Regions from separate parts of the Bradyrhizobium sp. P5_C12 genome, predicted to be linked through region 3. Evidence: predicted binding sites of a transcription regulator. Region 3 holds the regulator's gene; each other region holds the start of a gene.
What was found. The regulator LexA, encoded in region 3, represses DNA repair genes until DNA is damaged. The targets are predictions, from matches to a motif close to TGTTCNNNNTGTGTTCNG.
Positions count from the first base shown of each region.

Region 1: a site for LexA is predicted at 1,450-1,467, ahead of ACXJMY_RS08550 (single-stranded DNA-binding protein). Genes of this name have one in related genera too.
Region 2: a site for LexA is predicted at 2,153-2,170, ahead of ACXJMY_RS09965 (ImuA family protein). Genes of this name have one in related genera too.

Region 1 is NZ_JBFULU010000007.1:66,307-69,554, reverse strand. It holds gene ACXJMY_RS08560 (DUF2306 domain-containing protein) at 1-143, opposite strand, end outside; gene ACXJMY_RS08555 (low molecular weight protein tyrosine phosphatase family protein) at 438-788, shown strand; gene ACXJMY_RS08550 (single-stranded DNA-binding protein) at 800-1,294, opposite strand; gene ACXJMY_RS08545 (outer membrane protein) at 1,747-2,514, shown strand; gene ACXJMY_RS08540 (outer membrane protein) at 2,764-3,248, shown strand, end outside.
Region 2 is NZ_JBFULU010000008.1:74,743-77,990, forward strand. It holds gene ACXJMY_RS09960 (Y-family DNA polymerase) at 1-1,417, opposite strand, end outside; gene ACXJMY_RS09965 (ImuA family protein) at 1,317-2,087, opposite strand; gene ACXJMY_RS09970 (UdgX family uracil-DNA binding protein) at 2,254-3,248, shown strand, end outside.
Region 3 is NZ_JBFULU010000037.1:61,216-64,463, forward strand. It holds gene ACXJMY_RS27520 (molybdopterin molybdotransferase MoeA) at 61-1,272, shown strand; gene lexA (transcriptional repressor LexA) at 1,448-2,143, shown strand; gene ACXJMY_RS27530 (hypothetical protein) at 2,328-2,531, shown strand; gene ACXJMY_RS27535 (hypothetical protein) at 2,726-3,154, shown strand.

The sequences.
Region 1 (3,248 bases), on a different contig from region 3:
ACCCAGATCCAGCCGATCGTCCGATGCGGCAGCGTGCCCTTGGGAGCTGCAAACTGGACGAGACCGAGCACGAAGGCGGCCATGGCGGCGAAGGCATGCAGCGGAATGGCCGGGGCGGCCTCAAGCAGCGGTGCAAAGCTCATGCGGGGCTTCCTCCGATCGACAGCCAGTCCATGTGAATAGGATTAACATTAAGTTAATACCATTCACATCGCAGCCCGTCAAAGACTTGAGGCAGCACATGAGGCAAGCCCGGAAAACCGAGCTTGACCCGTCAATTGGTAAGAAATCCTGCCGCTCTACGCCAGCCCGTAACTCTGATGGGTGAAGCGCCCCTTTTGGCCAACGCCAGGACGGGATTCCGCCAGCCACCAAAAGGCGTGTATCTAGAACCAGATCGATCGGGCTTTCCCGGTCCCTCCCCTGGAGTGGTCAAAGTGACCAACGTCCTGTTCGTCTGCAGCGCCAATCGCCTCCGCAGCCCGACCGCTGAACAAGTCTTTTCGACTTGGCCAGGCGTCGAGACCGACTCTGCGGGCATCTCGAACGACGCGGCCGTGTCGTTGTCGTCCGAGCAGGTCGAATGGGCCGACATCATCTTCGTCATGGAGAAGACCCACCGTAACAAGCTGAACCGGAAATTCCGCTCCAGCCTGAACAACAAGCGGGTCATCTGCCTCGACATTCCGGACGACTATGAATTCATGGATCCCATCTTGATCCGGATACTTGAAAGCCGCGCCGGCCGTTTCCTCTCACGACCAGCACCGGCTATTCCCAAGCCTTAGAACGGCAAGCCTCAGAACGGGATGTCGTCGTCCATGTCGCTGTTGCGGCCACCGCCGCCGGCGGCCACCGGACGGCGCGGCGCGCTGCTGACCGGACCGCTGGAGCCGAAGTCGCCGCCCGGCTCCTCGCCGAAGCTGCCGCCGCCCCCGCCGCCACGGCCATCGAGCATCGTGAGGGTCGAGTTGAAGCCCTGAAGCACGACCTCGGTGGAGTACTTCTCCACGCCGCTCTGATCGGTCCATTTGCGGGTCTGGAGCGCGCCCTCGATGTAAACCTTGGCGCCCTTCTTCAGGTACTGCTCGGCGACCTTGCAGAGGCCTTCATTGAAGATCACGACGCGATGCCACTCGGTCTTTTCCTTGCGCTCGCCGCTGTTCTTGTCGCGCCAGGTCTCCGAGGTCGCGATGCTCAAATTCGCGATCGGCCGCCCGTCCTGGGTGCGCCGGATTTCCGGATCCTTCCCGAGATTTCCAACCAGAATGACCTTGTTGACGCTTCCCGCCATCGCCGCTCTCCATTCCAAATGCCACTGAATTTCAAAAGGCCGGGCCCGCGCGCCCGCGGTCCTCTGCCACCCTGTTGGCGACCCTATACGCTTGCGAGGGCCGGTCAGCCCGTCACCCCTCAGGTTATCCCCATATATAGCATCGGCCTGAAGCTTGTTCCAGATTTGTTCTTGCGAAACTGGCGGTCGCGGTGCAGGCCAGACGGCGTCAATGTGCAGCGACAATGCAAGGCACCGGATGGAACCTTTTCAGGTTCCCGCGAACGACAAAAACCACTTAACATTCATCAAGTTAGAGGCGCTGCCGTTGCGTCGCGAGTGTGGTATTTCGGAGACGGACTCTGCCACTTGATTGGGCTACGGTTGCCTCGGAATTAAGTTCATATGGGCGTCGCGCCTTGATTAGCCGCTTCGGGGACCTCCAGGAGGCGGTTGTAACTGGGGAGACTGCAATGAATAAGATTTTGATCGGCGCAATCGGTGCAGTGACATTGAGCCTCTCGGCTCCCGCGAGCGCGGCGGATATGGCCGCGCGTCCCTACACCAAGGCTCCGCCGCCGATGGTCGCCACCATCTACGACTGGAGCGGTTTCTACATCGGCATCAACGGCGGCGGCGGCACGAGCCACAAGTGCTGGGACTTCGATCTGGGCGGCGGCGTGCTGGTCGGCGAGGGCTGCCACAACGCGACCGGCGGCACGGTCGGTGGCCAGGTCGGCTATCGCTGGCAGTCGGCCAACTGGGTGTTCGGCCTTGAAGGCCAGGGCAACTGGGCCGACTTCTCCGGTGACAACATCAGCGCGGTGACCGGCCTACGCGATCGTTCAAAGATCAACGCCTTCGGTTTGTTCACTGGCCAGATCGGCTACGCCTGGAACAACGTGTTGCTCTATGTGAAGGGCGGCGGCGCTGTCGTCGGCGACCGCTATCGGAGCTACGATGTCGTCACCGGCCTCGAATTCGACCGGGCCAACGAAACCCGTTGGGGTGGCACCGTGGGCGCCGGCGTCGAGTTCGGGTTTGCGCCGAACTGGACGGTGGGCTTCGAGTACGATCACATCTTCCTCGGCAACCGCACCATCAACTTCACCGGCTCCGGCAACTTCGTCGCCGCGCCGCTCGGCGCTCTCACACGGTCTGAGCGAATCAGCCAGGACGTCGATATCGGCCTCGTCCGCGTGAACTATCGCTGGGGCGGCCCGGCGATCGCGCGGTACTGATATCGCTCTGATATCACTCAGGATAAAAGGCCGGCCTCGCGCCGGCCTTTTTGCTGCGCACAGCCGGTTGCTGCGCACGGCCGGAACAATAGGTCAGCCACCGCGACATTTCCAATCTGCTGTGTCTTTTCGGGTACACAACTTGCGGCTTCACTGGTGTAAGCACGACGTCAGTTGGACCAGAGCGTCCGATGCCCTTCTCGATCGTGGAAGGCACAAACAGAAACTGGGACTGGGATTAAGTTGAAAATGAAGAAAGTTTTGTTGGCTTCGGCCTGTTTGTTCGCACTCGCCGCTCCGGCCTCGGCCGCCGATCTTGCTGCGCGCCCCTACACCAAGGCTCCGGTGGCTGTGGCCTCGGTCTACAACTGGACCGGCTTCTACCTCGGTATCGTCGGTGGCGGCGCTTGGGAAAACGGCTCGGGCGACCCGAAGATGAAGGGTGGCTTCGTCGGCGGCACCGCCGGCTACAACTGGCAGACCGGCAACGTCGTGTTCGGCATCGAGGCCGACGGCAGCTGGGCTGACGTCAGCGCTTCGGTCACCGGCGCCACCGTTGTCCCCGGCTTCGGCGTTGTAACCGCGACCGCGAGCTCGAAGACCGATGCAATGGGCACCGTGCGCGGCCGCATCGGCTACGCCGTCAACCAGGTCCTGTTCTACGGCACCGGCGGCTACGCCTGGATCGACAACAAGATCACCCTCTCTGCGCTCGGCGTGTCCGCGTCGGACAG
Region 2 (3,248 bases), on a different contig from region 3:
ATTGATGCGGCGGACCGTCCGGCACGGTCGCGAACGGCACCTTGACCGGCTCCGGCTTGTCGAACAGCCTGAGCGGGCGCAGCGGCGGCTCGCTCTCGGCGCGCGCCGGCCATTCGGCCTGCATGGCGGCGGCGAGGTGGTGCTGCGCTGATACGGCCAGCACCGCACGCTCCGGGATATGCGTGTCCTGCGGCAGGTGCACGACGACGCGCTTTCCGCCGATGCGCGCGGCGATGCGGTCGATCAGTGCGGCGAGCTCGTCATTGTCGTGGACATGGGCGTCGAGATCGCGCTGCTCCTGCACCACGATCTCGGTGCGGCTCGCCGACAGCCGCACCATGTCGAAGCCGAAGCCGGGATCGAGCGGATCGGCGAGCGCATCGAGCCGCTCGCGGAACAGCCGGTCGATCACTGCGCTGCGTGTCACCGGCCGGCCGGTTTCGACCATGATCGCGCGCACCACGCCGTCGGTGCGGAAGAAGGCGGCTTCGAGACGCCGGGCGCCCTTGCCCTGCTTCTCCATCGACGCGATCAGCGTGTCGGCGAGCCGCGACAGCGTCATCGCGATCAGGGTGTCGGTCGCGATCGGCTCGGCGAAGCGTTTTTCCACGATGTAATCGGGCAGCGGTTTTCGCGGGTTGATCGGCGCATCGCCCTGCCCCAGCGCATGCGCGAGCAGCGTGGAGAACCCCGCGCCAAACCGCGCCGTGATCTCATGGGAGCTGCGCGAGGCGACATCGCCGATGGTTTTCAGGCCGGCACGGCGCAAGCCGGTGGTGATGGCCTCGCCCGCGCCGAGCGCGGATACCGGAAGCCGGCTGATCGCCGCCGCCTCCCCGCCATCGGTAACGATGGTGCCGGAGGCCTGCCGCGTCAGCGTGCGCGCACAGACCGAGGTGCCCGCAATCGCCGCGCTGACGGCAAAGCCCTGCCGGGCAAGCGCACGAACCAGCGTCTGCAACAGCGCAGCCTCGCCGCCGAACAGATGGGCGCAGCCGGTGATGTCGAGGAACAGCCCGTGCGGCGGATCGAGCGCCACCAGCGGCGTGAAACGGTCGCACCAGTCGGCGATGTCGCTGAGCGTCTTTGCATCGGCCACGACATCGGCGTCGAACACCCGCAAGTCCGGGCACATCGCCCGGGCATTGGCCAAGGGCTGGCCGATATGCAGACCCAAATGCGACGCGGCATCGTCGAGCGCATGGATCACCAGCGCATTGTTGTCCTTGATGACGACAACGCTTGGCTCATCTTTTTGTTTTGACGCGTTTTCTTCACGCGAACCGGTACCCACTTCGCTTGAAAACGCTTTGGTCTTACCCAGCGCGCCGTTGAAAAAACGCTGGATCCGGTCGATGGGCAGGCGCGGCAGCCACAGGCTGAGGATACGCCGGCGGTTCAGAGAACTGGCACTCATCACATTTCCATTCCATGATCCATCGGCCGCACGGGCCATGACGATTGCGAACGAGCTCGGCATCGAAGCGCGGCGCGCCCCAGGCACTCCACATCGCCCCCGGCGGCGAATGCGCCGCGCGCAGCATCCATCTGGTCTCGGCAGTCGAGGGCAAAGGTTGCGCGGCCATCCGCAGCAGCAGACCGGTGACGCCGGAGGACTGCGCGGCGAGCGTCAGCTTGCGGCTCGCCACGAGATCGAACTGCCGCGTCTCGCCCCAGAGCTCGAGCACGACGGCGCCCAGCGCGTCGCAGGCGAGCGCATCGGCCGAGGTGCGCAGCGCGCTCTCCACATCGGCGGCGCGCACCATCACCACGCGGCCCGGATCGAGGCCGAGCTCGGCGAGCCCGCTCATCGACAGCGCGCCTGTTTCAACTTCCGAAAAATCCTGACGCACCCACAACAGCGGTTTGCGCGCCGTCACACGGCCCGCAAGTCCCGTGACAAACCCGGTCGCGGCCGCGCCCTGGCGGCCCTCGCAAAACACTTCGTGGATCACAGCCCGCGCGAGCCCGCCCTGAAGTGCCTCGTCGGCCTCGCCGTGGCCGAGCGCAACGCGATCGCGATGATGCACGACCTCGGTCTCGATCTGGCTGCGCAAGGTCGCAAGCGCGCTGATGCGTGCGCTCATGCTCGCCGCTCCTTCAGAGGTGATTGCCGGCGGCTCTCAAAAAGAGAACCAGCGGCTGGCTCATTTGTTCATGATATGTTCTAATATAAAGCTAACGGCGCCCTTGGAGTCAATCGAATTGGCGCGCCTTCGAATTCATGAGCGGAATCAAGAGGATTCGAGTTCCATGTACCTCATCACCCTGGACAGCGAGACCGATTTCGACGGCTGGCGTAAAGCCGCACGCGCATTCGCGCTGCATCACGTCGCGCCGGCGGACGTGACGTGGCACGTGCAGGGCCAGACGAAAGACCAGGTGCCGCCCGGCCTGTCCGAAGCACCGAACCTTCCGCCGATCGAGACCGAGAGCACGTTCAGTGTGCCGGCCAATTTCATCGAGCTTGCCCGTGTCGCGATCCTGCATCGCGACGAGGAGCGCTTTGCGCGGCTCTATCGCCTGCTGTGGCGGTTGAAGGCCGATCACGACCTGCTCGCAACGATGACCGATCCCGACGTGGCGCAAGCAACCGCGATGGCTGGCAGCGTGCAGCGCGATGCGCAGCGGATGCGCGACCTCGTCCGCTTCCGCGAGATCGGGCGCGAGCAGAAGGCGCATTACGCCGCCTGGTTCGAGCCGGAGCATCACATCGTCGCATTCGCCGCGCCGTTCTTCGCGCGTCGTTTTGCCGATATGCCCTGGTCGATCCTCACGCCTGACGTTTGTGCCCATTGGGACGGTCACGCGATCTCCTTCACGCCCGGGATCAGCCGGACGGAGTGGCCGGCCCCAGGCCATTTGGAGGAAACCTGGCGGCGCCATTTCCAGCCCAACCGGCTGACGACGACTGACGCGCCGGCGAAGCGCCGGAGGAACCTCCAGGACGCATCGATACTTGGATCGATACTTGGACCTCTGCTCGCCGATGCCGAACGCTGGACCGGCGGACGGATCTCCCCACGTCCGGAAGCCATCATGGGACACAAGGCAGCCGCCGACGATCTCGAAGCGCTCCGCGAGGAGGCCGCGCATTGCCGTGCCTGCCCGCTCTACAAGGACGCGACGCAAACCGTGTTCGGCGAGGGGCCGAAAGACGCAACCATCATGCTGGTTGGCGAACAGCCCGGCGACAAGGAAGACCTCGCCGGCCATCCCTTCGTCGGCCCGGCTGGCCAGATGCTCGA
Region 3 (3,248 bases):
GCGCTCGGCTAGAACGTCGCCGTTCATCCGCCCGACCGTGCCCAGCAGGAGTCTTCCCCCGTGGCCTTGATGCCGGTTTCTGACGCGCTCGCCGCGGTGCTGGCCGGCGTGGAGCCGTTGCCCGAAGAGATGATTGCTCTCGCCGAGGCCTTCCACCGCGTGCTCGCGCGCGACCTCGCGGCGCGGCGCACGCAGCCGCCGCAGGCGATGTCGGCGATGGACGGATATGCCGTGCGCGCGGCCGATGCGGCAAAGGTCGACGCCCAGCTGACCGTGGTCGGCGAGGTCGCGGCGGGCCGGCCGTTTGCGAAATCGGTCGGCGCCGGCGAAGCAGTGCGGATCTTCACCGGCGGCGTCGTACCCGACGGCGCCGACGCAGTCGTGATCCAGGAGGACACGGTCGCCGACGGCAAGCGCATCACGATCAGGGAAGCCGCCATCGCCGGACGGCACATACGCCCCGCCGGCGTCGATTTTCGCGAGGGCGATGTGCTGCTGAAGGCGGGCACCCGCCTCACCGAGCGGGGCCTGGCGCTCGCCGCCGGCATGAACCACCCCGAGCTTCCCGTCCGCCGCCGTCCGAAGGTCGCGATCCTCGCCACCGGTGATGAGCTGGTGATGCCGGGGACGACACCCGGCCCGGGGCAGATCGTCTATTCCAACGGCTACGCCCTGCACGCGCTCGCCCGCGGCGAGGGCGCGGAGACCATCGATCTCGGCATTGCCGCCGACACGCTGGAGGCGACCACCGCCGGCATCCGCCGTGCGCGCGAGAGCGGCGCCGACATCCTGATCACGACCGGCGGCGCCTCGGTCGGCGATCACGACCTGGTCCAGCCGGCGCTCAATGCCGAAGGCATCTCGATGGCGTTCTGGAAGATCGCGATGCGGCCGGGCAAGCCGATGATGAACGGACGGCTCGGCGCGATGCGCGTGATCGGCCTGCCCGGCAATCCGGTGTCGTCCTATGTGTGCGCCTTCCTGTTCATGGTGCCGCTGATTCGCGCGCTGTCGGGCCGCGAGATGATTCATCACCGCCGCGAGCGCGCGGTGCTCGGCCGCGACGTCGGGCCCAACGACGTGCGCGAAGACTATCTCCGCGCGCGTCTGGAGCGGCGTGAGGACGGCACGCTCGTCGCCCTTCCCGTCAATCATCAGGATTCCTCGCTGCTTGCGAATCTTGCTGCGGCACAGGCACTTCTCGTGCGCGCGCCGTTGGCGCCGAAGGCTGCTGCAGGCACGCCATGCGAGGTGCTGCTGCTGCCGGCCTGAACGCGTCGATCACACGCGTTCGGCGAACTTTGTCGCGTTCACGGTAAATTAAGCAGTTGCGGAACACATATCGAACATATAGTGTCCGTTCATGATTTGTTTCGAGCATCTGGCGGCTCGCCGCTGAATTCACCGTCTCGGAATCGAACGACATCAACCGGGGGATTTGGTCGAGATGTTAACGCGCAAACAATACGAGCTTCTGCGGTTCATCAGCGAGCGTCTGAAGGAAAGCGGCGTGCCGCCCTCCTTCGACGAGATGAAGGACGCGCTCGATCTGCGCTCGAAATCAGGCATCCATCGCCTGATCACCGCACTCGAGGAGCGCGGCTTCATCCGGCGCCTGCCCAACCGCGCCCGCGCCATCGAGGTGATCAAGCTGCCCGAGCTCCAGGCGGCCGCCGGAAGCCGGCGCGGCTTCACGCCGAGCGTCATCGAAGGCAATCTCGGCAAGGTGCGCTCCAACGCGCCTGCGGACGACGGCGAGCGCCCCGTGGCGGTGCCGGTGATGGGCCGCATCGCGGCCGGCACGCCGATCGAGGCGTTGCAGACCCGCAGCCACACCATCAGCGTACCGCCGGACATGCTCGGCTCGGGCGAGCACTATGCGCTGGAAGTGCGCGGCGATTCGATGGTCGAGGCCGGCATCCTCGACGGCGACATGGCGCTGATCCAGCGCAATGAGACCGCCGATACCGGCGACATCGTCGTGGCCCTGATCGACGACGAGGAAGCCACGCTGAAGCGCTTCCGCCGTCGTGGCGCCTCGATCGCGCTCGAGCCCGCCAATGCCGCCTATGAGGTCCGCATCCTGCCGCCGAACCGGGTCAAGATCCAGGGCAAGCTGATCGGGCTGTACCGCAAGTACTGAGCTGATCCGGCGGTCATTCGATACCCATTGGAGCGGACGGATTGGGAGCGGACGGATTGTCCGCTCCGGCTGGATAGTCTTTCTGGTTTTGCACAGATTATCCGGCCACCTCTCCGGCGCTAGATCCTCGGCACGCCGCACGAAGCGCTTGGCTTCGCGGCCTTGAGAGACCGAGGAGACAACCATGCGCAAGATCGTTTTGAGTGTGCTCGCAACTGCGTTGATCGCCGGCACCGCGCCGCAGGCCTTCGCCGCACAGCCGCACCGCCATGCCCACAACAAGGAGACCGCGGTCAGCGCGCAATTGCGCAATGCCCGCAACGCCGTCGAGCAGACGTCGCAACCGAGCTGGCAATATTCGGGATGGTCGGCACCGGCCGGACGCTGACCTTTGTGTCCGGCGTAATGCACGAAAGCGGACTTTGTTCCTGCTCGATTCGGAAAAGATAATGTGATCGCGGGCTGCGGACCCAAGCCGCAGATTTGCCTACAACCAAGAACACGCTAACATGCTTCCACTCTGATCGAGGCCTGTGCCTCTGAAAGAGGCGCGGGTCGCTATCCTTGAACGAGGAGCACCCGATGTGTGACTACAGCCTGCATGCCGTCGCGACGCGCCCGGCCGAAGTCGGCGAGACGATCGTCACGACAACCTTCCGCGGCACCTCGACGCGCGGCTTCGCCTCCGAAGCCGATCTCTCCGTCGCGGTCTGCCTGCTGCCGGGAACGGAGCTCGCCTTCGCCGACAACGTCCGCTACGACAATCGCTGGATCTGGACCCGCACCATCAACTCGCGCGTCGGCAAGTTCGGCAAGATCGATCCGCACATCCCCGACCGCCATCATGACGCGATCGAGTTTCCCGACGGCAAATACGTGCTGGTGACGCAGCTCGTCGAAGGCCAGCGCGCAACCGTGCTGCAACTGCCGGTGACACAGCCGCTTGGCGAGCACAAGCCGCAGGTCGTCGCCGACAATCGGCCGACCATCACGCGCCTGCCGATCGGCTGACGCGGCTGTCTCCTGGCCGACAGATCAAGCGCCAGGATCGAAACCGCCATCGCCGGCCGCGGCCGGCGAGATGGGGGTGGTTTGCATCGAGCGA